2 regions of the Peribacillus sp. NPDC097264 genome follow, and region 1 is predicted to be linked to the other one. Evidence: riboswitches for the same ligand, from Rfam matches in the RefSeq annotation. Region 1 holds a riboswitch; the other holds the start of a gene.
What was found. A riboswitch is a leader RNA that binds a small molecule or an ion and turns the genes downstream of it on or off. The one in region 1 is predicted to bind glycine.
Positions count from the first base shown of each region.

Region 2: linked by a shared signal. The riboswitch ahead of ACQKL0_RS16815 (amino acid permease) and the one ahead of gcvT (glycine cleavage system aminomethyltransferase GcvT) in region 1 are both predicted to bind glycine.

Region 1 is NZ_JBNNSR010000004.1:24,538-35,807, reverse strand. Features, by position in the region: gene gcvPA (aminomethyl-transferring glycine dehydrogenase subunit GcvPA) at 1-487, opposite strand, end outside; gene gcvT (glycine cleavage system aminomethyltransferase GcvT) at 506-1,612, opposite strand; glycine riboswitch at 1,713-1,797, opposite strand; glycine riboswitch at 1,801-1,895, opposite strand; gene ACQKL0_RS07220 (DEAD/DEAH box helicase) at 2,216-3,904, shown strand; gene ACQKL0_RS07215 (YqhG family protein) at 3,882-4,679, shown strand; gene ACQKL0_RS07210 (YqzE family protein) at 4,723-4,920, opposite strand; gene comGG (competence type IV pilus minor pilin ComGG) at 4,991-5,347, opposite strand; gene comGF (competence type IV pilus minor pilin ComGF) at 5,370-5,849, opposite strand; gene ACQKL0_RS07195 (hypothetical protein) at 5,797-6,135, opposite strand; gene comGD (competence type IV pilus minor pilin ComGD) at 6,122-6,526, opposite strand; gene comGC (competence type IV pilus major pilin ComGC) at 6,567-6,875, opposite strand; gene comGB (competence type IV pilus assembly protein ComGB) at 6,956-8,014, opposite strand; gene comGA (competence type IV pilus ATPase ComGA) at 7,974-9,050, opposite strand; gene ACQKL0_RS07170 (Spx/MgsR family RNA polymerase-binding regulatory protein) at 9,152-9,532, opposite strand; gene ACQKL0_RS07165 (helix-turn-helix transcriptional regulator) at 9,747-10,448, shown strand; gene ACQKL0_RS07160 (DUF2626 domain-containing protein) at 10,534-10,776, shown strand; gene ACQKL0_RS07155 (class I SAM-dependent methyltransferase) at 10,827-11,270, opposite strand, start outside.
Region 2 is NZ_JBNNSR010000010.1:162,427-173,696, reverse strand. Features, by position in the region: gene ACQKL0_RS16845 (glucose-1-dehydrogenase) at 1-590, shown strand, start outside; gene ACQKL0_RS16840 (SDR family NAD(P)-dependent oxidoreductase) at 633-1,568, opposite strand; gene ACQKL0_RS16835 (TetR/AcrR family transcriptional regulator) at 1,621-2,190, opposite strand; gene ACQKL0_RS16830 (hypothetical protein) at 2,312-3,271, opposite strand; gene ACQKL0_RS16825 (amino acid permease) at 3,488-4,876, opposite strand; gene ACQKL0_RS16820 (GNAT family N-acetyltransferase) at 5,167-5,709, shown strand; glycine riboswitch at 5,934-6,013, shown strand; gene ACQKL0_RS16815 (amino acid permease) at 6,207-7,544, shown strand; gene ACQKL0_RS16810 (DUF3311 domain-containing protein) at 7,754-7,954, shown strand; gene ACQKL0_RS16805 (sodium:solute symporter family protein) at 7,951-9,432, shown strand; gene chbG (chitin disaccharide deacetylase) at 9,509-10,216, opposite strand; gene ACQKL0_RS16795 (6-phospho-beta-glucosidase) at 10,209-11,270, opposite strand, start outside.

The DNA.
Region 1 (11,270 bases):
TAGATGATAATAGAATCTTTTTCCGGCGCGTTTGTCCGGCGGCAAGCATGGCCGCTTCGGCTAAGGCTGTTCCACCGTCATACATCGAGGAATTCGCCACCTCCATACCCGTCAATTCACATATCATCGTTTGATATTCAAAGATGGCCTGAAGCTCTCCTTGAGAAATTTCCGGTTGATAGGGAGTGTAGGCTGTATAAAACTCCGAACGGGATAGGACGTGATCGACGATGACAGGCGAATAATGATCATACACGCCAGCCCCAAGGAAAGATGCATAGTTTTTCAAATCCGCATTTTTGGAAGCCAGTTTCGATAGTTCCTTCATTAAGGCTGGCTCTGATTTTGCTGGTTTTATGTCATATTCACCTTGAAATCGGACATTTTCTGGTATATCGCTGAAGAGATCATCGACGGTTGTGACCCCTATAACTTCCAACATTTCTTTTTTATCCTGCTCTGTCATCGGTAAGTAACGATGTTTCATCTTATGGACCATTCCCTTCTATTTTCGTGTATTTTTATAAAAAGGTGTTTGGATAACAATGGCTTTCAGTCTCTTAGAACGGATTTCCACTTCTACTTCCGTGGATAGACTTGAGTGATTCTTATCGATAAGGACCAATCCTACATTTTTATTCAATGTTGGTGACTGAGTCCCTGTCGTCACTTCGCCAATGAGTTTCTCCCCGTTATATACTTTATAGCCATACCGAGGTATGCCTCTGTCAATCATTTCGATGCCAACAAGCTTACGTGGTGCCCCTTTTTCCTTTTGTTCGGCAAGCACGGCTTTCCCAAAAAAGTCTGACGCCTTATCCGGTTTAACCGCAAAACCAATCCCCGCTTCGATTGGGGTGATATCCGGCGAAAGCTCTTGACCATAAAGCGGTAGTTTTGCTTCGAACCGAAGGGTATCACGGGCCCCCAGTCCAATCGGTTGTATCCCATCATCTTTACCAGCTTCCAAAATTTTTCTCCAGAGGGCTGGACCATCCTCACTTCGGCAATATATCTCGAAACCATCTTCCCCCGTATACCCTGTACGTGAAACCATCGTGGATATATTATGAATGTGGACGTCTTCTTTAAATTTAAAAAAGCCAATTGTGCTTAAATCAGTTTGGTCGGTAATCTTCTGCAATACTTTCTCCGCTCGAGGACCCTGCAGAGCAAGTTGCGCATAATCGTTTGAAACATTATTGATGCTGACACCTTCCATACCATTCGCCTGAAGCCAATTGAAGTCTTTCTCGATGTTGGCTGCATTGACCACAAGCAGATAATCCTCTTCCGCTTTTTGGTAAACGATAAGATCGTCCACGGTCCCCCCATTTTCATAACACATGGCTGTGTATAGCGCTCCTCCCTGTTTCAGCTTGGCTACGTCATTCGTCAGCATCTTTTGTAAATAAGAAAGGCTCCCGAAACCTTTTACCTCAATCTCTCCCATATGCGACACATCAAATAAGCCACCTCTTGTACGCACAGCTTCGTGTTCATCTTTTATGCCGGTAAACTGCACAGGCAGTTCCCACCCACCAAAATCGATCGTTTTTCCACCGTGCTCACTGTAAACCTCGAATAATGGCGTTCTTTTTAAATTGCTCAAAAAATGACCTCCTTCAATTTTTTTGCTTGTTCTCTTCTTTCACCTGATATTCCTTAAAAAAAGACACAAAAAAGGACAGAGAAAGCCAAAATGGCTTTTTCTCTGTCCTGAAACCTGAAAGTTTACCTATTATTATAGGTTTTCCCCTTTGGTGGCCGTCATTAAATAATCGGCGCTCTCCAGAGTCGCGTCCGATAAGAGTTCATTTGCCTGAGAGATTCACTGCTAAGTTTGCTCCTTCGGCGCTACATATGTAGATGGTAGTCTCTCCCCTTATCCTCACCCGCATATTGATGGAAAAGACTGAAAATTTCCCACCTGATGGTCATCCATTTGCGTGAAATGGGTACCAATCTGCTCATTGTTGATCTTTGGATAAAGCACTATCCAAATGCTAATACTATAATAACTAAAATTATTATCCAAGAAGAATATTTTCCTTCTAACTTCATTACTATTGCAATTTTCTAAATATATTTACATCCTACCCTAAGATACTTTACTCTGCAATAACTTTCGTGGAGAAAGATTTTATTAACCTATAAAAAAGTTCATGGTCTAAAGAAACTAAGAAAATTATGTTTTAAGAAGGAGCAAGAATCAATGAAAATCAATATATCCTTCAGTTCTGATTGGAATGATGAATTTCTGCAAAAGATGGAAAACGACGGTCCATGGGGAAATTGGGATCTTTATAAACTGGCCATCCAAATGGAAGAGAACCTAATTATTCCTGATTTCGAAGGCTTACAAGCGCCTAAGCACCTTCAACAACTGACTCCCCTTCCCCATCAATTAGAGGCTGCACGTCAGGTGGTTGAACAGATGAATGGCAAAGCCATATTGGCTGATGAGGTCGGTCTTGGTAAGACTATCGAAGCGGGATTGATTTTAAAAGAATATATGATTCGGGGACTGGTTAAAAAGGTTTTGATCCTTGTACCCGCATCACTTGTCACCCAATGGGCTTTCGAACTGAATACGAAGTTTCATATTCCTGCAGTCGTTCAAAGGAAGAGTTATGTATGGGAATCATGCGACATCGTCATATCCTCCATCGATACGGCTAAGCGAGCCCCCCATCGGGATATCATTTTCAATCAAGAATATGACTTTATCATTATTGATGAAGCTCATAAACTTAAAAATAATAAAACGAAAAATTATGAATTTGTCCAAAATCTTAAAAAGAAATTCTGTTTATTGCTGACTGCTACACCCATTCAGAATAAAATCGAGGAAATCTTTAATCTCGTTTCATTATTAAAGCCTGGACACCTAGGAAATGCCGCACTCTTTTCCGAAAAATACAAAGGGAAAGGCCGGAACATTCTAGAAGATGAGCACTTAAAGGAGCTTGTCAATACGGTCATGATAAGAAACCGACGTGCCGATACTGGAATCGAATGGACGAAACGGCGTGTAGAGACGATCATCATTGAATTTTCACCAACTGAACAAGCCTTGTATGATGCCGTAACGAAGTTTAAACCAATATCAGACGGAACAAAAGGAAGTGCTTTTTCTTCACTCACCCTTCAAAGGGAAGCATGCAGCAGCCGAGAAGCAGTCTACTATACATTGAAGAATATGAAGGAAAAATACAAAGAACCATCGGCTGACTTTGAAGCAAGATTAGATGATCTGTTTGAGAAAGTAAACCTCACCGAACAAAATTCAAAGGCAGAGAAGGCTTTGGAACTGATTAAGAAAATTGATGACAAGGTCATTATTTTCACCGAATATCGTGCTACACAGCTTTATCTACAATGGTACCTGCAACAGCATGGCATTTCATCCGTTCCATTCCGCGGAGGGTTTAAGCGTGGTAAAAAAGATTGGATGAAGGAACTATTCCAGAAGAAAATCCAGGTATTGATTGCCACCGAAGCCGGAGGAGAAGGAATCAACCTACAGTTTTGCCATCACTTGATCAATTTTGATTTGCCTTGGAATCCAATGAGGTTGGAACAAAGGATTGGACGGATTCATCGACTTGGTCAAGAAGAAGACGTCATGATTTATAACTTTGCCACTAAAAATACAGTCGAAGAACATATTTTGAAATTGCTATATGAAAAAATCCACTTATTTGAAAAGGTAATTGGAGAATTGGATGATATTTTAACGAAGTTGGATATTAACAATATCGAGGAATATTTAATTGATGTTGTCGGAGAGTCCAAATCAGAAGGAGAAATGAAAATTAAAATGGATAATTTGTCTTCCATGATTCAGTTCGCACAAGCTATGAAGGATGGTGAAATCCATGCAGCAACAGGAAATTCATGATTTTTTAATAACCTACTTTCAATCCAACGCATGTGAGGTGTTGGAAAATACCTCTTCATATCTCACTGTTCAGTTAACGATCGAAATGGATAAGGAACTCATGAACAGACCTTTTTACTGGCACTATCTCGAAAAAACCGGTGGGATACCGAATCCTGGCATGCTTACGTTCATCACCCATCCCGAACTGGCACCGCCTGATTTGAAAGGGGAAATCATTCATTTTGGTTCGCCACGGCTCCACCAAATTATCCAGTCGACCAAGAGGCTGGCAGGTTTCATCAGGCTTTTTGAGGATAGGCCTCCCTTGAAGACGGGCCAAAGTCCACTTTTTCCTTGGCTCACCCAAAATGTAAAAATCTCTTATCAGTGTGACAGAAAAAAAGATATCTTCATGTCCATAGGACTTAATTTAATTTCCGGTGAATTCATAGAAGGATTTCATGAGCGTCTCCTGTCGGTCAAGGTCACTCCCAAAATACCGGATTATTCTTTTACACTTTCCCCCTTGATCATGCCTAAAAGCGGGCTATCCAGACTCGATACATATATTCGTAAAAGCTTCGAGAATGATGATCATACCTGGGCGGAAGAAGCGATGGAACGGTGGCAGACAGACTTGAATCTATTGGAACATTTTTATAAGGATATGGAAGATAAAAGCGAAAGCTATTTTACTGAGAAACAGGCATTGCAAGCCCAATATGAGCCAAATATCCAAATTACCATCATCAATGGCGGGCTATTCTATTTATCCGACCAATCATTAGCATAATGGTCTCTTTAGCAATCATTAAGAAAAGCAGATGTCTATGAATTCAAGACATCTGCTTTCTTTTTTTGACTTTTTTAATGAACATGGACACGGCGAAAGGGACAATCCCAAACCAGTGAGAAACTCTAGGCTCCTTATCCTCTTTCCGATGACGGCGCTTTTCTTTTCTTTCTCTCTTGGTTAAATTGAAATACTGTACGATTTGCTGTGTAATATATTTGATATAAGCGTTCGTAGACATACATTATCACCCATGACCAAGTATGCCCCATATTCGTATTCCATATTCGTATTCACCATAAATCGACATGTTAGTCCTTCAGTTTTTCTATCCATTCTATCACTCTACCTAGTTTTTTATCATATAGAATGATGATTCGGCCTGCTCGCTTATTTTTGGTGATAGAAGAAAATTCGATATAGGCATATCGCACATCCTGCTTCGTTAACCTATAGTGAACATCACCATTAGGATAGGCGATTTCCCCCTGAATGCTTTTGGGTACCTCATCCTCCCATTCGGCTGTCACTTCATTAACGGCCAGATGCACTAAGTGATCGGAAAGTAAGGTCTCTTCTACTTCTTTATAAAATTTTTTATCAATAATGAATTGATCAATCATCAGTATCGTGAACATGATAAAAACACTAGCTATAATCATAACCATTGGGAATATGACTCCTTTTTGATTATTCATCAGCCACCAACTCACTTTTAATGAAGGGATGGAACCTTCGTATAAAGGTCTGACCTGCTTTATCCGTTATATTGAGCACGATGACGTTGCCATCCTTTTCAACCTTCACATTCGAAATGTTCTGGAGTATGACCTCATGGCCCTCCCCGTTAACCCGTCTTCTAAGCTTGTCATTATATTGCTCGATTAAAGACAAATCCTCTCCTGAAAGTAAATATAATTTATTCCCCACAACATCCTGGCTTTTGGAGCTTCTGACTTCCTGTTGCATTTGCAACGTAAAGATCTCCCACTCTTTAGGATGTATTCTATTTTTTGTTCCTATCTGGGATTGAATGATTGAGAAAAACTGGAGGATAAAAAGGGAAAGGGTCAGCAGGATCATTAAGGAAAAGAGCATTTCAATCATGGTAAACCCTTCACTTTTTCGCAACATCACAAATCGATTCATACTTCCCCTTTGCATTTTCATATCGGACACATCCTTCAACCATATCCGGAAACTCCTTTTGGACATTCCAGGTCAATTCATACGATTTTTCCTGGTACGTAATTTCTTCGTGGATAGCCTGTATTTCCCCATCCATATATGCCAACAATCTTTCATACAGCAAATGATGGGCATCCGCCCTCAAAACTACGTTCTTACGATTGGACATCGAATCTTCAAGAATAGGAAGCATGGAAATCACTAGGAATACACAAATGGAAAAAGAGGCTATCATTTCTAAGTAGACGTATCCTTTACTGTTTCTCAATCCTGAACCTCCCTTTACCGATATTGACCACCAGCTTGTATTTCCCCTTTGAAGTATCAATGGTCATCGTACCGGCTTTTGAAGCATTTCCATATTGATTGAAATAAAAAGAAGCCCCTAATGTCCCATTCATGAACTGTACGTCCGGCGGTATCTTTCTCTCTAGTATCACTTCTTCCTTATAAGAGTAAATCGTGTAAATATCGTTATCCACATAGAAATAAATCAAGCTTTCGTGACTTATTGCATACTGTTGTGCATAAAAAATATCTTCATTCAATTGATTAAGGAACATCTTATTTTGCATTCCCTTTGAAAAACTTGGATATAGGTTAAGGCCTAGAGTGCTTAATAGAATAAATACCACAAGGACAATCAGGGTCTCGGACATGGTGAATCCTCCGGAGGAAGGGCTATCCTCCCCGAATTTTCTACTCAACGACTGTAACCTTTCCTTTATTGTCAATGCTGATGCCGTCCCCATTCGGACAGGATTTCTGTTTAAGGTATCCTTGAGTTTCCAAATCATTAATACCGGAAGGCAACTTGGAATTGTCTATCTCATAAGCTTGGACTTGGGCCTGAACCATTTTGACAAAAGCCTCACACCCCTTAGAATGGATGGTCGATTGATGCTTCGTGATGTTCGGTATGGTGATAATCAGCAGAATCGAGATGACGAGCAATACAATAAGCATTTCAATTAACGTAAAGCCTTTTTCGTTTAAATATTTCTTCATATTAATCTGCTAATTACGAAAATAACAAGAATGCACTCAATATTTTCTGAGCAGATTCACCTCCCATTTTTTCTTGTACCTTATATTCCATCTAGTAGAGAAAACATCGGCAATAAGACAGCCATATAAATAGAAATAATCAATAGCCCGATTATAGAAAAAAGAAGAGGTTGTATGACTTTCATGATGGTGTTCATCCTCTCTTCAATCTTTTCCAATAAAAAACGGCTGTAATGGAGTAACTCAGAATCAAGCCTGCCATACTTTTGTCCATTCGCTGCGATAATCGACAAGTTCTTATCAAAGTAGGGTTGCTCTTGAAAGATGGTTTCTAGCGACCTGCCCTCCATTAAATCATCTTTAATGATGGAGCAAAGCTTTTGATAAAATGGTTGCTGCTGGTTTACGGAGAATAATTTAATGCTCTCATTAATAGAAAGTCCACCAGCGAGGAGACCGCTGAACTGACTTGCAAAAAAATACGTTTCATACAACTTGATGAAGGGTCCTGCCAACGGAATCTTCATCAATAATCGCCGTTGTCTTAATGGACATAGTTTGTCGAACCAGAATTGTTTGAATAAATAGAAGATAAGGAGCATTCCAAGTAGGATGAAGGGGATCAGCGGGAGGATGACTGAGGATGCAGCCAACACATTCAGGATCATATTCTGTTTAACATTCATCGTCTGAAAAATCGTCTGAAACTTGGGGAGAAGGACACTTTGCAGTACATAAAATACAATGCTCACAAAAAAGAACAGGAAAATCGGATAGATCATGAGTTTTTTCACTTTTTCTGTATCTTCCGTCCGTTTCTTCCAGTAGTCCCCACCTTCCTTCAATGCTCGATCAAGGTCGCCATATTGTTCGCCATAAAATATAAAACTTACAAGCTCTGGATGAAACGTAAGATTCGTCAACACTTGATGCAAAGGGTGCCCACTCCTTAAATCCTGAATGGCCTGATTGAAATCCCCGGCCTTTTTCCTGGATTCCTGAAATTCCAGGAAGTGGATCGCCTCGGCTAAAGGATAACCATGAGCTAATAATTCGCCCAGCTTCGTTATAAAGACAGCTTGTTCTTTCAACGTCCATTTACTTTTTGGTTTCTTCGTAAACCAACCGTTCAAATTCATCGAGATTCACATAGCCCATCGCTACCGCTTTCCCAATTTCGTCTTTCAGCTGACGATAGGTGGCTTTCCCCTTTCCTTTTTCCTCTTTCGTCACCTTCAAGACTTCCGCTAGACTTTTTCCAGTCAGCAACTCATATACGCTGGCCCTTTTATTTCGGTAGGTCATGGAACAATCGGGTGCACACTCGCCCTCACAATGCGGGCATTTCAATTCCACCAGTCTTTGCGCCGTCACGCCAATCAAACTCTGTTCAATCTCCAGCCAGCTTACACCGAACTCTAGAAGCCTAGAAATGGCTCCTTGAGCATCCCTTGTATGCATAGTAGTGAGGATTAGATGCCCGGTCAATGCGGCCCGTACTGCAATCTTTGCCGTTTCGGAATCCCTAATTTCCCCGACCATGATAATATCGGGATCATGTCTAAGTGCCGCTTTTAAACCGACTGAATACGTAATGCCGGCCTTTTCATTAATTTGGACCTGTAACACTTTATCAGATTCATTTTCTATAGGATCCTCAAGCGTGATGACATTTCGGTTAATCATTTCTTGTGCATGATGAAGCAAGGAGTATAATGTTGTCGTTTTCCCACTTCCAGTAGGACCCGTGAAAATGATCATCCCATGGGAATGTTTCAAAAGCGCTATCAGTTTTTGAGCGGTATTGGGAAATAAGGATAACTGTTCTAGAGGTAGGATATTCTGTTGAGGAATTAAACGGATAACCAAACTCTCGGAGTGAGCTGTGGGTAGGGTGGAAAGGCGAAGTCCAACCACTTTATTGGCGAGATTGACGGTAATGGCTCCGCTTTGGGGCCTTCTTTTCTCGCCAATATCCATTGCGGCAAGAAATTTAAGATGGGAAATGAGCCTCTCGGTTTCAAAAAAGGATAGGGTTTCTTGTGGTACGAGCTTGTTGTCGATTCTAAATTGAATAAGTGGGCCTTCCTTGCGTGGTAAAACGTGGATGTCCGATGCCGAGAGCCTAATGGCACTGGTAAGGATTTTTTCTGCTGTTTTTTCAGTTGATATCAATCATTCATCACCTCCAGATTTTCTTGTAGTAGAATTTCGACGTTATAAGACAAATTCCTTCTAAATAAAAAAAATTCTCGAAAAAAAATTCGAGAATAGACTTATATGCTCATTTTCAATTCTGAGTTATGGGAAACCAAATTTCGTAAAGCATCTTCATTATGACCAATCACTAACTTTTCACCGTCTATGAGAATCGGACGTCTCAATAATTTAGGCTCATTCGTCAATAGATGGAGTACATCGGAAAGCATCATCTCATCAATGTTCACGTTTAATTTTTTGTACGCTTCGCTTCTTGTTGCCAATACCTCATCCATTCCTTCGGTTGTTAATTCAAGGATTCTCTTCAATTCTTCTTCATTCGGTGTATCTTTGAATAAATGACGCTCATCAAAGCTAACATGGTTGGCTTTCAACCACTTCTTTGTTTTACGGCAAGAAGTACAACTTGGATAAGAATAGAAAGTTAATCGATTCATCCTTCATCACTCTCCGTTCACAAATTATTGTTTTTGATTTCCATAATGGAATTGTACAATATTTGTATAACATTTGTATATACATTTGCACTATAAATCCAATTGAAATGTGAACTTTTTCTTAAATAAGGGAAATTTGTTCTTTCTTTCATTCCAATTTTTTTTGCCTGTATTATAATATAATTAGTTAAACTTGGAATTTTAGGAGGGCACAATGGAACAAACGTTAAGAATTACCAACGTATTAGCCGATCCAACCCGATATTATATCTATCAATATATCGTGAATAATCATCAAGGAGTCTCAGTCCAGCAAATTGCAGACTCCTTTGAAATCCATCCAAATGTTGCCCGTCTTCATTTATCAAAACTTGAAGATGTTGATATGCTTACATCAGAGGCACGGAAAACTGGAAAAGGTGGCCGTCCGAGCAGGATTTACCACTTATCGGATAAAGTCATTCAACTTCATTTTCCTTTCAGGGATTATCAGTTACTTTCAAAAATTGCCATCCAGACTATGATGACACTCGGCGAAGCAGGCATACAGGCGCTCTATGAAACTGGAAAAACATTTGGAGAAGAGTTGATCCACCAACAAATCAAACTTAAATCAACCTCAATCGATGACTTGACCTTTGATGAAAAAGTCAACATGCTTAAAAATGCAGCATCAATTGCAGGGTTCTCTCCTGAAATACAGGCAGATGAGGCGGAAAATAAAATTCACTTCAGAATTTATAACTGTCCCTTTAAAGAAGTTGCCAAAGTTGACCCTAGCACTATCTGCACCATGCACAACTCCTTCTTAAAAGGAATGTTTGAGTCGTTGTTTACCAATGTCCACATCGTGGAATTGGATAATATGATGGAAAATTGCGTAACATGTTCTTATAAGGCATCCATCCTCGCCTAGAAACAAAAGGCATCCTTTACATTACCTTACAATTTCATTTATAATTATTTAGTATGAACACGACTAGACACAGGGAGGTATTCAGATGGAACGCATGTTTAGAGTTTGTGGATTTTGGACAGGGGTTATGGCAATTTTCTTTTATCTTGGCGATATGTACCAAACATCTTTACTTTTCTTCGCACAAACCGGATTTTTTGTACTATTGAGTTACCTGAAGTTGTCTGAACGCATGTATATTTACGTTTTCGGTGCCTATCTTACCGTTTTCTTTGCAGGATTTTCCTACTGGAGCGTATTTATGATGACCCCAGGCGCTGCACATTAAGAGCAAAATACATAACCCATGGACTCTTGGTCCATGGGTTTTATCATGTCTCATTCACGAAACAATTTCACCTTTTCGTCTATATTCTTTGTTTGTACTAAAACCCTAAAGTATTCACTTTGGCCTCCAGGCATGATTAAGCTTCGTATCGCACGGTTACGCTTAGCATGTTCGGAGAATGGGTTTGTTCCTTCGTGATCCCTCAGCCCTTCAAGAATTCCCCCTTTCAGTAAAAAGTCCCGTTGCACCAGGAAATCTCTCAAGGATAGACCCCGGTTAGTCCCATGTTTGATTAGGGTATCAAAATGGATATGCGTAGTCAGATCCGCTTCCCCTGGTCGTTGGAGTATGTCATTGACCATGTTATGTTGATAAAAACCTCTTAAGCTACCTTGCTGATGAGCTGGTTCGCCCCATTCCAGTTCCGTATAGCCATAATCAAAGGTAAGGAGGATACCCGCATGGAGGCGATTAACGATTCTCTCAAATTCCTC
Region 2 (11,270 bases), on a different contig from region 1:
TTACAAAAGAAGAAGATGTGAAGAAATTAATTCAGTTTGCAGTGGATACATTCGGTACCATCGACATCATGATCAACAATGCCGGCATTGAAAATGAAGTGCCAAGCGAAAAACTGACGCTAGAAGATTGGCAAAAGGTCATCGACGTCAACCTTACCGGCATGTTTTTAGCAAGTCGGGATGCAATCAGTTATATGTTAGAACATGATATTAAAGGAAACATCATCAATATGTCTTCGGTTCATGACAGAATTCCATGGCCACATTTTGTTCACTATGCAGCAAGTAAAGGTGGCGTCAAAATGATGACCGAAACACTTGCCCTTGAATATGCGCCAAAAGGAATCCGCGTGAATAACATTTCCCCTGGAGCGATCGATACACCGATCAACGCCGAGAAATTCAATGATCCAAAGGCGACACAAGAAGTCATCGACCTGATTCCGATGGGCTATATCGGAAAACCGGAACAAATCGCTGCATGTGCGGTTTGGCTCGCATCCGAGGAATCCAGCTACGTCACCGGCTTGACACTATATGCGGATGGCGGCATGACCAAATACCCTGGATTCGAAGCTGGGAAAGGTTGATTATAGGGATTACCGACACGGCGTTCTTACGCCGTGTTTTTTTCATGCATGGCTTTTCATATACTCCACCGTCTCGATCAACCCTTCACGATAAGAAGTCCGAGGCACCGGTCCAATCAGCTTTTCGTATTTTTCCCCGTTCAACACAACCGGTTCTTCATTCAAATAATACATCTCGACCGCTTCACGCATCTGGGAGTTGAAGATCCCCAAGAATTGAATCATCTTCTTTGAAATGGTGGATACTCCTTTTTGATAATCCGTTATGTCGCGAATGATCTTGATTAGTTCTTTTCCAGTAATCACATCATGACCGGGTATATTCCAGTTCTGACCGTACGCTTCTTCGTTAAGGGACAATTCAACGATGGCATTTGCTCCGTCCGGGGTGTATATGAATTCCCTGGCAATGCTTTGGTCGCCCACATAACTGGCCTTCTTATTTTTAATGACATTCTCAAGCGTATAATGCAGTAAAGAACTTTCCGCATTGGGACCATAGAAATCAGGAAAGTGAACAATGATTGCAGGAATGTTTGATTGCTTAATCAGGTTTTCGACATTCAGGCGGATGCTTCCTTTTTTCGTGTGTGGATGTTTAACCGTCATTTCAGTCACGCTTTTCCCTGAACTGCGTCCATAGGCATAAATATTGTCGACAAAGGCAAGTTTCGCTTCATTCTTTTTTGCCACTTCCATAATATTGGACATCATGACCACTAACTTCTCATCCCATTCTGAATAGGGAATGTTCGCTGATTGGAATATGACGTCAACACCTTGGGCTGCTCTTTCTAAATCCTCCACTTGAAATAGATCTCCCGTATGGATCGTCACATTCGAATCATTTCCGAAAAGTTTTTCCAGCTTACTGCGGGTGCGTGCAAAGGCCGTCACCGAGATCCCCCTGTTTGATAATTCCTTGACGATTGAATACCCCATTCCTCCTGAAGCTCCTACTACCAATGCTTTTTTCATAATGGACGCCCTCCCTTTTATTTAACCACTGGTCAATACGTGGTAAAAAAAATCAGCTAATTGATTTTGTTAAAAATTTCACGTGCAACACAGCTAGATTCTTTACTTCCTCATACGTCGTGACATGACGGCAATAATGCGTGACAAAACCATGCAAGGATAAAAAGATGCTGTAAATATGCTGGATGGAAACTTTGTTCTCACATAAAGTGAAAATAATCTGGGCGAATTTTTCATAGGTTTTGTGTGGCCCTTGATTGATGAAGTTCTGTACTTCTTCGTCCTTGATCAAAAACATGATTTCATAATGGCTTTGATGGGTCAGCCCGAATTCAATGAAGCCCAAAAGAATGTTCTCTAGCTTTTCCCCATTTGGGATGGCTTGGTGCATCACATCATCCAGTTTTTGATCGAGCATGGCGAAATGTTCTTCCACTAACGCGTAAAACAACTCCGCTTTATTCTTAAAATGATAGTAAAGAGCACCATGGCTGTACCCTAATTCTTTCGCAATCTGCCTCATGGAAACATGCTGATACCCTTTCGCCACAAAGAGATCCCGTGCTGCGTCCATTATCATTTCACGTGTTAATTCCTGTGTAACGGATTTTCTTGGTGACATGATATCCTCCTTGTTGACCACTGGTTAATTAAAAGTATAATTCATATTTTTGCTATTGTCAATAAGTACCAATTAATAAAGGGAAAGCCGATGATTATGCTCTCCCTAAGTTTTCCACATATCAATTACAACTTGGATAGACCGTGACGATCTTATCAAATAATGGGTTCGATTCGGATGTAATGTCCATTTCGCTAAAAACTTCTTGGTAATGTTCTACCCATTCCACAGAACCGGTAGGTATATGGGTATCATCTTCAAGAAAATTCACAAGGACCAGCCACGTTGGAATCCCCATTTTCTCATTCAATATATATAAAAAAGCCAAACGATTCGCCAACTGATAATAACGGTTCAGCCAGACTTCCATAGGGGCCCGGGAACCCATCGCCTCCATCGTTTCCTTCATGGTACTCTCTATCAGGAATCTACTGTCCAGATCCTTTGCCCGTATCGATGAAGTCATTTCTTTCAAATGGGCCTTCGCTTCCACTAGCAAAAACCCTTTTTGACCATCTTTCCCTGCCACCGTGGCATATCCATCCCATTGCGGACCCATCCTTGGCCAATATTTCTCCAGCTCGATTCGTCTGCCCCGCCTCACACTTTCAAGCTCCAAAAATTCATTTCTGTATTCTTGGTAACCCGTTTCCCGCAATGGGGACTTCCACTGGATGGACCGCTCTTTATCAAGGAAAGTCAGCAAGGAAGGCGAACTCATCAAAATAAGATGGTTCAATTCCCCTTGCCTGTTATTTACGAATTGCTGAATCCAATGTTTACTCCCTTTTTCAGCCTGAACCTTCTCAAGCCTAAGCCTAGTCTCAGTATCCTTTACCAACTGCAGTAAAAACTGTTCTAACAGCTCGTCCTCAAGATAAAATAAATCGATATAAGAAAAAGGCTCCTCGGCTTGATATGAATCCCGTTTGAACAAATTTCCTTGCCCAAATCCCCCATTCTGTTTCGAGTACTCCGATTCTATCCAATCCAACAATTGAAGGAATCTCATATCCGGCTGACTTTCCCATAATTCCTTAACCAGAGAATTAATGCTAAAAATCCTCTCCATTTTTCTCAATCGAATCACCTTCTTTGTATGTATATTTCTTCTCTTCATCTTATATTCAAGCGCCCAACATTACAATAAATTACATATATCAGTCAATTTCTCATTTTATCGGTCAAGTTGGAAGGTTTATCGGTCAAATGGCCACTTTTATCGGTCAACTCCCTCATTATTTCGGTCAAACAAAAAAAGCTATGCACGAAGCATAACTTTTTCCGACACTCTATATTACGCAGATACATCCTCTTTCGCCTTCACGTCTAACGGTACCCGCTTATCCATTTTCAGTAGGTAGTAACAGGCTACAACGATTGCTAGGAAAACGATGCCCACAATCAAGGAAAGTCGCGTACTCGGGTTAAACCACATGCCGACCAATACCAATAGTAAGAATGCAATCGTTGCATAGTTGGTATACGGCGCAAAAGGCATTTTGAATGGATGGTTTTTCATTTCCTCAGCTCGTACCTTCCTGAACCTAAGCTCACTAATAAGAATCACGAACCATGGAATCATCCCGGGCAGCACACTTGCACTGTACACATACAGGAATATTTCCGGTGGAGCCAGGTAGTTCAGGACAACACCAATGGCCAAGCCCAACATGACAGCGATTGTACAATAGGCCGGCACTCCGCTTTTCGATATTTTTGCAAAGACCTTTGGCGCTTGCCCGTTCAAGGCAAGGGTATAAAGCATGCGCCCTGCACTGAAAATCCCACTATTGCATCCTGACATCGCCGCCGTGATCACGACAAAGTTGATGATGCCCGCGGCTGCGGTAATGCCTATTTTGGCAAAGGTCGATACAAACGGGCTTCCAAGTTCATCTAATTGATTCCAAGGAAATACCGTGACGATGACAAAAATCGCGCCGATATAGAAGATTAATATACGCCAAATGATTGTTTGGATCGCTTTTGTAATGGTCCTCTTCGGATCCTTTGCTTCACCTGCAGTGATTCCGATAAGTTCAACACCTTGATAAGATGCCACAACAAGGGAAAGGGCAAAGAAGAAACCTTTCCATCCCCCTGTAAAGAAACCGCCGTTAGCCCATAGATTGGAAAGGCCGATTGCCTCCCCACCATTCCCTATCCCGAAAAAGATAAGACCTAGACCGGCAATGATCATCAAGATGATGGTAACGATCTTGATCAGTGCAAACCAGAATTCGAATTCACCGAAGGATTTGACGGAAATGAGGTTAGCGGCGCCAAGGATGACCATGGCCACCACTCCCGGAATCCAAGCCGGCAGTTCAGGGAACCAAAAATTCATATATAATCCTACGGCAATGATTTCAGACATGCCGACCAACACCCATAGGAACCAGTTGCTCCAAGCAGTTACAAATCCTGCCAATGGATGGATATAATCACTCGCAAACGTTGCGAATGAGCCCGTAGTAGGCTCCAGGTACAGCATTTCCCCCATCGAACGCATGATAAAAAAGATAAAAAGTCCCGCGATGGCATACGCCAGCATGACAGAGGGGCCGGTCCACTTAATTGTGCTGGCAGATCCCATAAATAACCCAACACCAATCGTACCGCCCAAGGCAATCATCTGAATATGACGTGCCTCCAGCCCTCTAGTTAATTCTTTATTTGACATGATAACTCCCCCAGATGTACAAGCATAAAATGACGATTCTCTAATCCTTATTTAAGATAAGTAATTTAATAGATTTACAATGCTTCCTAAAGTACTCTACCCACAAAAGCATTTCCTTATCTTATAATAATAAATATTCCGTAGAAATACAAATGTACTTTTAGGAAAAACACTTTTGGCCGTCTAGAAGCAATGGATAGGAGGACATGAATGGTAATTATTCTTTCCCTATACGGGTGAAGGAATCCTATGTACTATTGATAGTAAGTATCGACGGAGGAGGAAAGAAAATGAAATTAATAGGAGAAAGAATCTATCTCCGTTATTTAAAAGAATCGGATGCACCTATCCTTTTAGAAAATACAAAGGATGAAGAGATACGGTATATGACAGGAACAAAATCTATATTCACTTTAGAGCAGCTTCAATGTCATATAAAGAATGTACGTGAAGATCCATCACGCCATGATCTAGCCATTTGCTTAAACGAAAGCGATCAAATGATCGGGGAATTATCCATCTCTGATATGGACGAAGAGGATAAAAAGGCGGGATTTAGAATTTCGATGAATACCATTGAATTAACGGGCAAAGGGTATGGTACAGAAGCTATCCGACTTGTTTTAGCATTTGTTTTTGAAGAATTATCTTTAAATCGTCTGCAACTGGAAGTATTCAGCCATAATTTACGTGGAATAAGAGCCTATGAAAAAGTTGGCTTTATCAAAGAGGGGATTTTACGAGAGTCTTTATATTTCAAAGGAAAATATTCGGACGAAATCATCATGGCCATTCTTAAAAGGGACTATGAAAAAATGTCCTTATCAAACTGATCCGGGGTTCGCATCGTTTCTTGGCATCAAACTGGTCATATAAATTCCACCCTCTACCGTATTTACAATATATCCCTTTGACCCAAAATCAAAATAATGATAGAATTCCATTATTATTTTAAAAGAATAAATGAATTGCCGAAAAGAATTTCATCTTTCACAGCGATCATTTATTACAACCACATACTAAGCAAGCGATGAATGCTATGGATCACACTATAGCAGGAGCAGCTTCTGGAGAGACTGTACACACGTGCAGCGCCGAAGGATTCACAATCTCAGGCAAAAGGACAGAAGAGTAACGAATATTTGTTATTCTTTAACCTTTCGAGATTGGTAGCTTCCAATCTCTTTTTTTATTGTCTTTTTTCAATCATCACTAAAAAAACGAAGTGAAATCGCTACTAAACTGGACAGATTCATTGCCCTGGTGATCGATTGGAATCAACGGACCATGTACTTCACATTCAAGAATTATAACAACGGGGGCGCACAAATTGGCTAAACAAGAATTGAAAAGGGATTTGAAAAATCGACATGTACAACTCATCGCCATAGGAGGAACCATCGGGACCGGGTTATTTTTGGGATCCGGAAAAGCCATACAGTTGGCGGGACCCTCCATTATCTTTTCGTATCTGATTATCGGGATTGCCTTGTTTTTCGTCATGAGGGCTTTAGGGGAATTGCTGTTGTCCAACGCGGGATATTCCTCATTCACCGAATTCGCCACGGAATACATCGGACCGTGGGCTGGTTTCGTGACTGGCTGGACCTACTGGTTCTGTTGGATCATGACGGCCATGGCCGATATCATCGCTGTCGGGGTCTATATGCAATATTGGTTCGACATTCCGCAATGGATCCCTGCACTTGCCTGCTTGGTGATTCTACTAGGATTGAATTTGTTGACCGTGAAGCTATTCGGAGAATTGGAGTTCTGGTTCTCCCTCATTAAAGTCATCACGATCGTCGCCTTGATCGTTGTGGGAATCGTCTTACTCATCATTGGTTTCCAAACCGATACAGGAACCGTTTCCCTCAACAACCTTTGGAGTCATGGGGGCATGTTCCCGAACGGCGCATCCGGCTTTTTGCTTTCCCTACAGCTAGTCGTCTTCTCCTTTGTTGGTGTCGAAATCATTGGGGTGACAGCGGCCGAAACCGCCAATCCGAAAAAAAATATCCCATCAGCGATCAATAAGATCCCTGTCCGGATATTGCTTTTCTATATCGGTGCCATCACCGTCATCCTTTGCGTCAATCCATGGACACAGCTCGATGCCGCAAGCAGCCCATTCGTGGAGGTCTTCGCCTTGATCGGGATTCCGGTTGCTGCAGGGATTATCAATTTCGTCGTGTTGACATCCGCCGCTTCTGCCGGGAATAGTGGATTGTTTTCAACAAGCCGCATGCTTTATACCTTGAGCAACAATAACGAAGCACCTGCAAAACTTAAGAAATTAAATAAACGTGCTGTTCCGAGTAATGCATTGGTTACGTCCACCATCGTTGTCTCCATTGGGGCATTATTAAGTAAAATCATACCGGAGCAAGCTTTCACCATCGTGACAACGATTAGTGCCATCTGCTTCCTATGGGTGTGGAGCATCATCTTGATTTCCCATATCCGGTATACGAAAAAACGGCCGGACTTAAGGGCTACGTCCACTTTCAAGGCTCCCTTAACACCTTTCATCAACTATGTAATCTTAGGGCTGTTTGTCTTCATCTTGATCGTCATGCTGTTTGCTGAGGCGACCAGGCCGTCATTATTGCTGACACCGCTTTGGTTCATTCTTTTAGCTGTCATATATAACTATCGAAAAAAATGAACGAGGAATTTTGGGATACGGAAGTCTACCTTCCTATCCCATTTTCCTGTGATTAAATGAGAAAGTAAAATGAAGCGTGACGAATATTTTTTTCTGCCACACTATTAATTTTTTTATCGAATTAGTGTAAGGTACTAGGTATTACGGAAACATTTTTTTAGAAAAACATCATAATCTGTGAAACATATTTAGAATGGAGGGGTTGCTTCATGAAAGTATTATATATTCTTACACTCGTTCCTTTTATCGGCATATTAGGGTTTCTTCCTTTTGTTAATAAAGTAGAACCTTATGTATTGGGGATGCCTTTTTATATGTTTTGGATGGCGATGTGGGTCGTGCTCACTTCCGTCACTCTAGCCGTCATGTATAAGTTGGATCCTAGGAACCGGGAAGGTGAAGAAGAATGAATATTGCTCTTATCATTATTTTAGCATTTTTACTTTTATCGATTTTTCTTGGGATCCGTTCGACAAAAGGAAAAGACATGAACCTGGAACAATGGACGGTGGGTGGTCGCGGTTTTGGCGCCATATTCGTCTTTCTATTGATGGCAGGGGAAATTTACACAACCTTCTCCTTCCTTGGAGGAAGCGGCTGGGCTTATGGAAAGGGTGCGCCCGCTTTATACGTCCTCATTTATATTACCTTGTCTTATGTATTATCCTATTGGCTACTTCCGGCCATTTGGAAATACGCAAAAGAAAATCGGCTTATGTCACAATCCGATTTCTTCGTAAGCAAATACAAGAGCCCAACTCTAGGGATTCTTGCTGCCCTTGTCGGCGTGGTATCGATGATTCCGGTCGTCGTCGTACAGCTCAAAGGCTTAGGGATCATTGTTTCCGAAGCATCATATGGCGCCATTTCCATGTCCACCGCTGTGTGGCTTGGAGCTATCAGCCTGACCATTTATGTCATGATTTCAGGCATTCACGGATCAGCCTGGACAGCCGTCATCAAGGACATCATGATGATCGTCATCATCGCATTCCTGGGCATTTATCTTCCAATTCATTACTTTGGTGGTCTTCAACCGATGTTCGAGACCATAAATGACGCCAAACCAGGTTTCCTGACGCTGCCCGAACAAGGTCTTAGCGTTTCTTGGTTCATCTCGACCGTCATCTTGCTCGTATTTGGTTTTTACATGTGGCCCCAAGTATTCAGTGCCGTCTATACGGCCCGGAGCGGAAAAACATTTCGTAAAAATGCCATCATCAGTCCACTGTATACGCTCATGTTACTATTTGTCTTTTTTGTAGGATTTGCAGCGATTTTGAAAGTGCCTGGACTGGAAGGCGCCGATGCGGACCTTTCCTTATTGCGCCTTGCGATCCAAACCTTTGATCCATGGTTTATAGGAATCATCGGTGCAGCTGGAATGTTGACCGCATTAGTGCCAGGATCGATGCTGTTGATGAGCGTCTCTACGCTCCTTGCGAAAAATGTCTATAAGGAACTCCATCCTGGAGCATCAGACCGGCATGTGGTACGTTTGGCCAAGTTACTCGTTCCCGTGATTGCACTCATATCCGTTTACTTCACCTTAAACGGCGGAGAAACGATGTCTGCTTTGATACTCATGGGATATAGCTTCATTACGCAACTTTTCCCGTCCCTGTTATTCAGCCTGAAAAAGAAGAACTTTATCAATAAATACGGGGCAATAGCAGGTATCATCTGTGGACTGGCCATCGTCACCTATATCACCATCAGCCAATCGACAATCGGCACCCTGTTCCCATCCTTGCCACAAGCGGCAAAGGATCTGAATGTCGGAATCATCGCCTTGGCTGTGAACTTTATCGTGATGATGGTTGTCAGCCTCGCATTCAAGAAGCTAGTAGTTGGCGAAGTTAAACCCGTAGTGGTTAAAGAAGTATAAAAAAAAGCAATCGGATCTCAGTGAAAACTGGGACCGATTGCTTTTTTTGTCTTAATGGGCCTTCCTGAACCGATCATTACCGGAGTACGAATCCTTCCGGCAATGTGGCTTTCATCAAGATAGCCGTTTCCTTGAGCCTTTCTTGATTGTAGGAGGAATGCTGGAGCAAATCATCATCCAGGTAGGCTGGGTGGGTCATGACCTCCACGCTTTTGCCCTCACTAATCCGCTCGTTAAGGGTTTGAAAGTAATCGACGGCCGCCTTTTCCCCATAAAAATCGTCAAGGAATGTATCGGTCACTGTTTCAATGTCCTGAAAATGGGGTCCCGCTTTTCGGACTGGTAGCCCATAATGGGCGGAAAGCTTTTTCACGACCGGCCAAAAGGCCGGGATCGCATGGACATGATGATGACTGTCAAAATGGGTCGGCATCATCCCTAAGTCAATGAATTTATCAATCTGGGCAGACCATTCCCTCTCTAACTCTTCCAAGGAAATGCTACCCGGGTTCCCATATACCCCATCTTGCTTTTTGAAGTTTCCCTCTTTGTCCACAAGGCTAGGCACATCATGTAGCAGCGGCCGTCCCCATGTCAGGACAAGATGGATGCCCACCTTAAGCGTGCGATGATCTTTGGCAATTCTGATGGCATGATCGGTCGCTTTTGCATTCATCATCATGGTCGCCGAATTGACTATCCCATTTTTGTGGCTATTCAATATGCCGTAATTCACAGCCCGCGAAAACCCGAAATCATCAGCATTGACCAGCACTTCAATCATGAAAACTTCCTTGTAATTCCTTATTCTCGAAGAACTGCGGCAAAAATTCCTTATGCGCCAAGAGCATTTCATCCAGAATCAATTTCCCCACCCGGTCACTTGGAACTAATGGGTTGATGGTCATCGCAAGCAGGGCCGTATCATAGTTGCCTGTTACGGCAGCCTCGATAGCCACCCTTTCAAAGGACTTAATTTGCTGGACAAGTCCGCGAACGGCTACCGGCAATTCACCTACCGTGATCGGTTTTGGTCCATCCTTCGTAATCACACAGCTCACTTCAACGGCTGAATCGTACGGAATTCCTTCAATCGCCCCATAATTCATCGTATTGACCGCCTGTATATCACGTTTATCCGTATACATGGAGTGGATCAAGCGGACCGCGGCGTCACTGTAGTAAGCGCCACCCCGTTCTTCAAGCTGTGGTGGCTTGATGTCTAGATCGACGTCTTTATATAGTTCAAATAGTTCCGTTTCCAGCTTTTGTACGACCTCGGCCCTTGTTTCCCCTTTTTCTGCATCCTTCAGCTCCTGAGCCAGGATATCTCCCGTTTTGTAGTAATAATTGTGATATGGACAAGGAAATAAATTCAATGCACGAAGGAATTCCGGCTCCCATCCCATCGCATGGATATTCTTCATCGTCACGGCTTTATCCGGGTCTGAAATCATATCGATGATTTCCTCTTTCACGCTCTTTCCATCCACGAATACATCCAATCCGTATACCATATGGTTCAATCCTGCGAAATCAATCCGCACTCGGTCCGGTTCCACCTTCATCAACTCGGCGACACCGCGTTCCATCCCGATCGGCACATTGCATAGACCGACGATTTTCGTAATGTTGCTATGACGCAGAACCGCTTCCGTGACCATGCCGGCAGGGTTGGTGAAATTGATCAACCAGGCATTCGGGCAAATCTCTTCCATCTCCCGGGCGATTTCAAGAATGACAGGAATCGTCCGAAATGCTTTGAACAACCCGCCAGGTCCATTCGTTTCCTGGCCGATGACCCCATGCTTCAGCGGAATTTTCTCATCAAGTGCCCT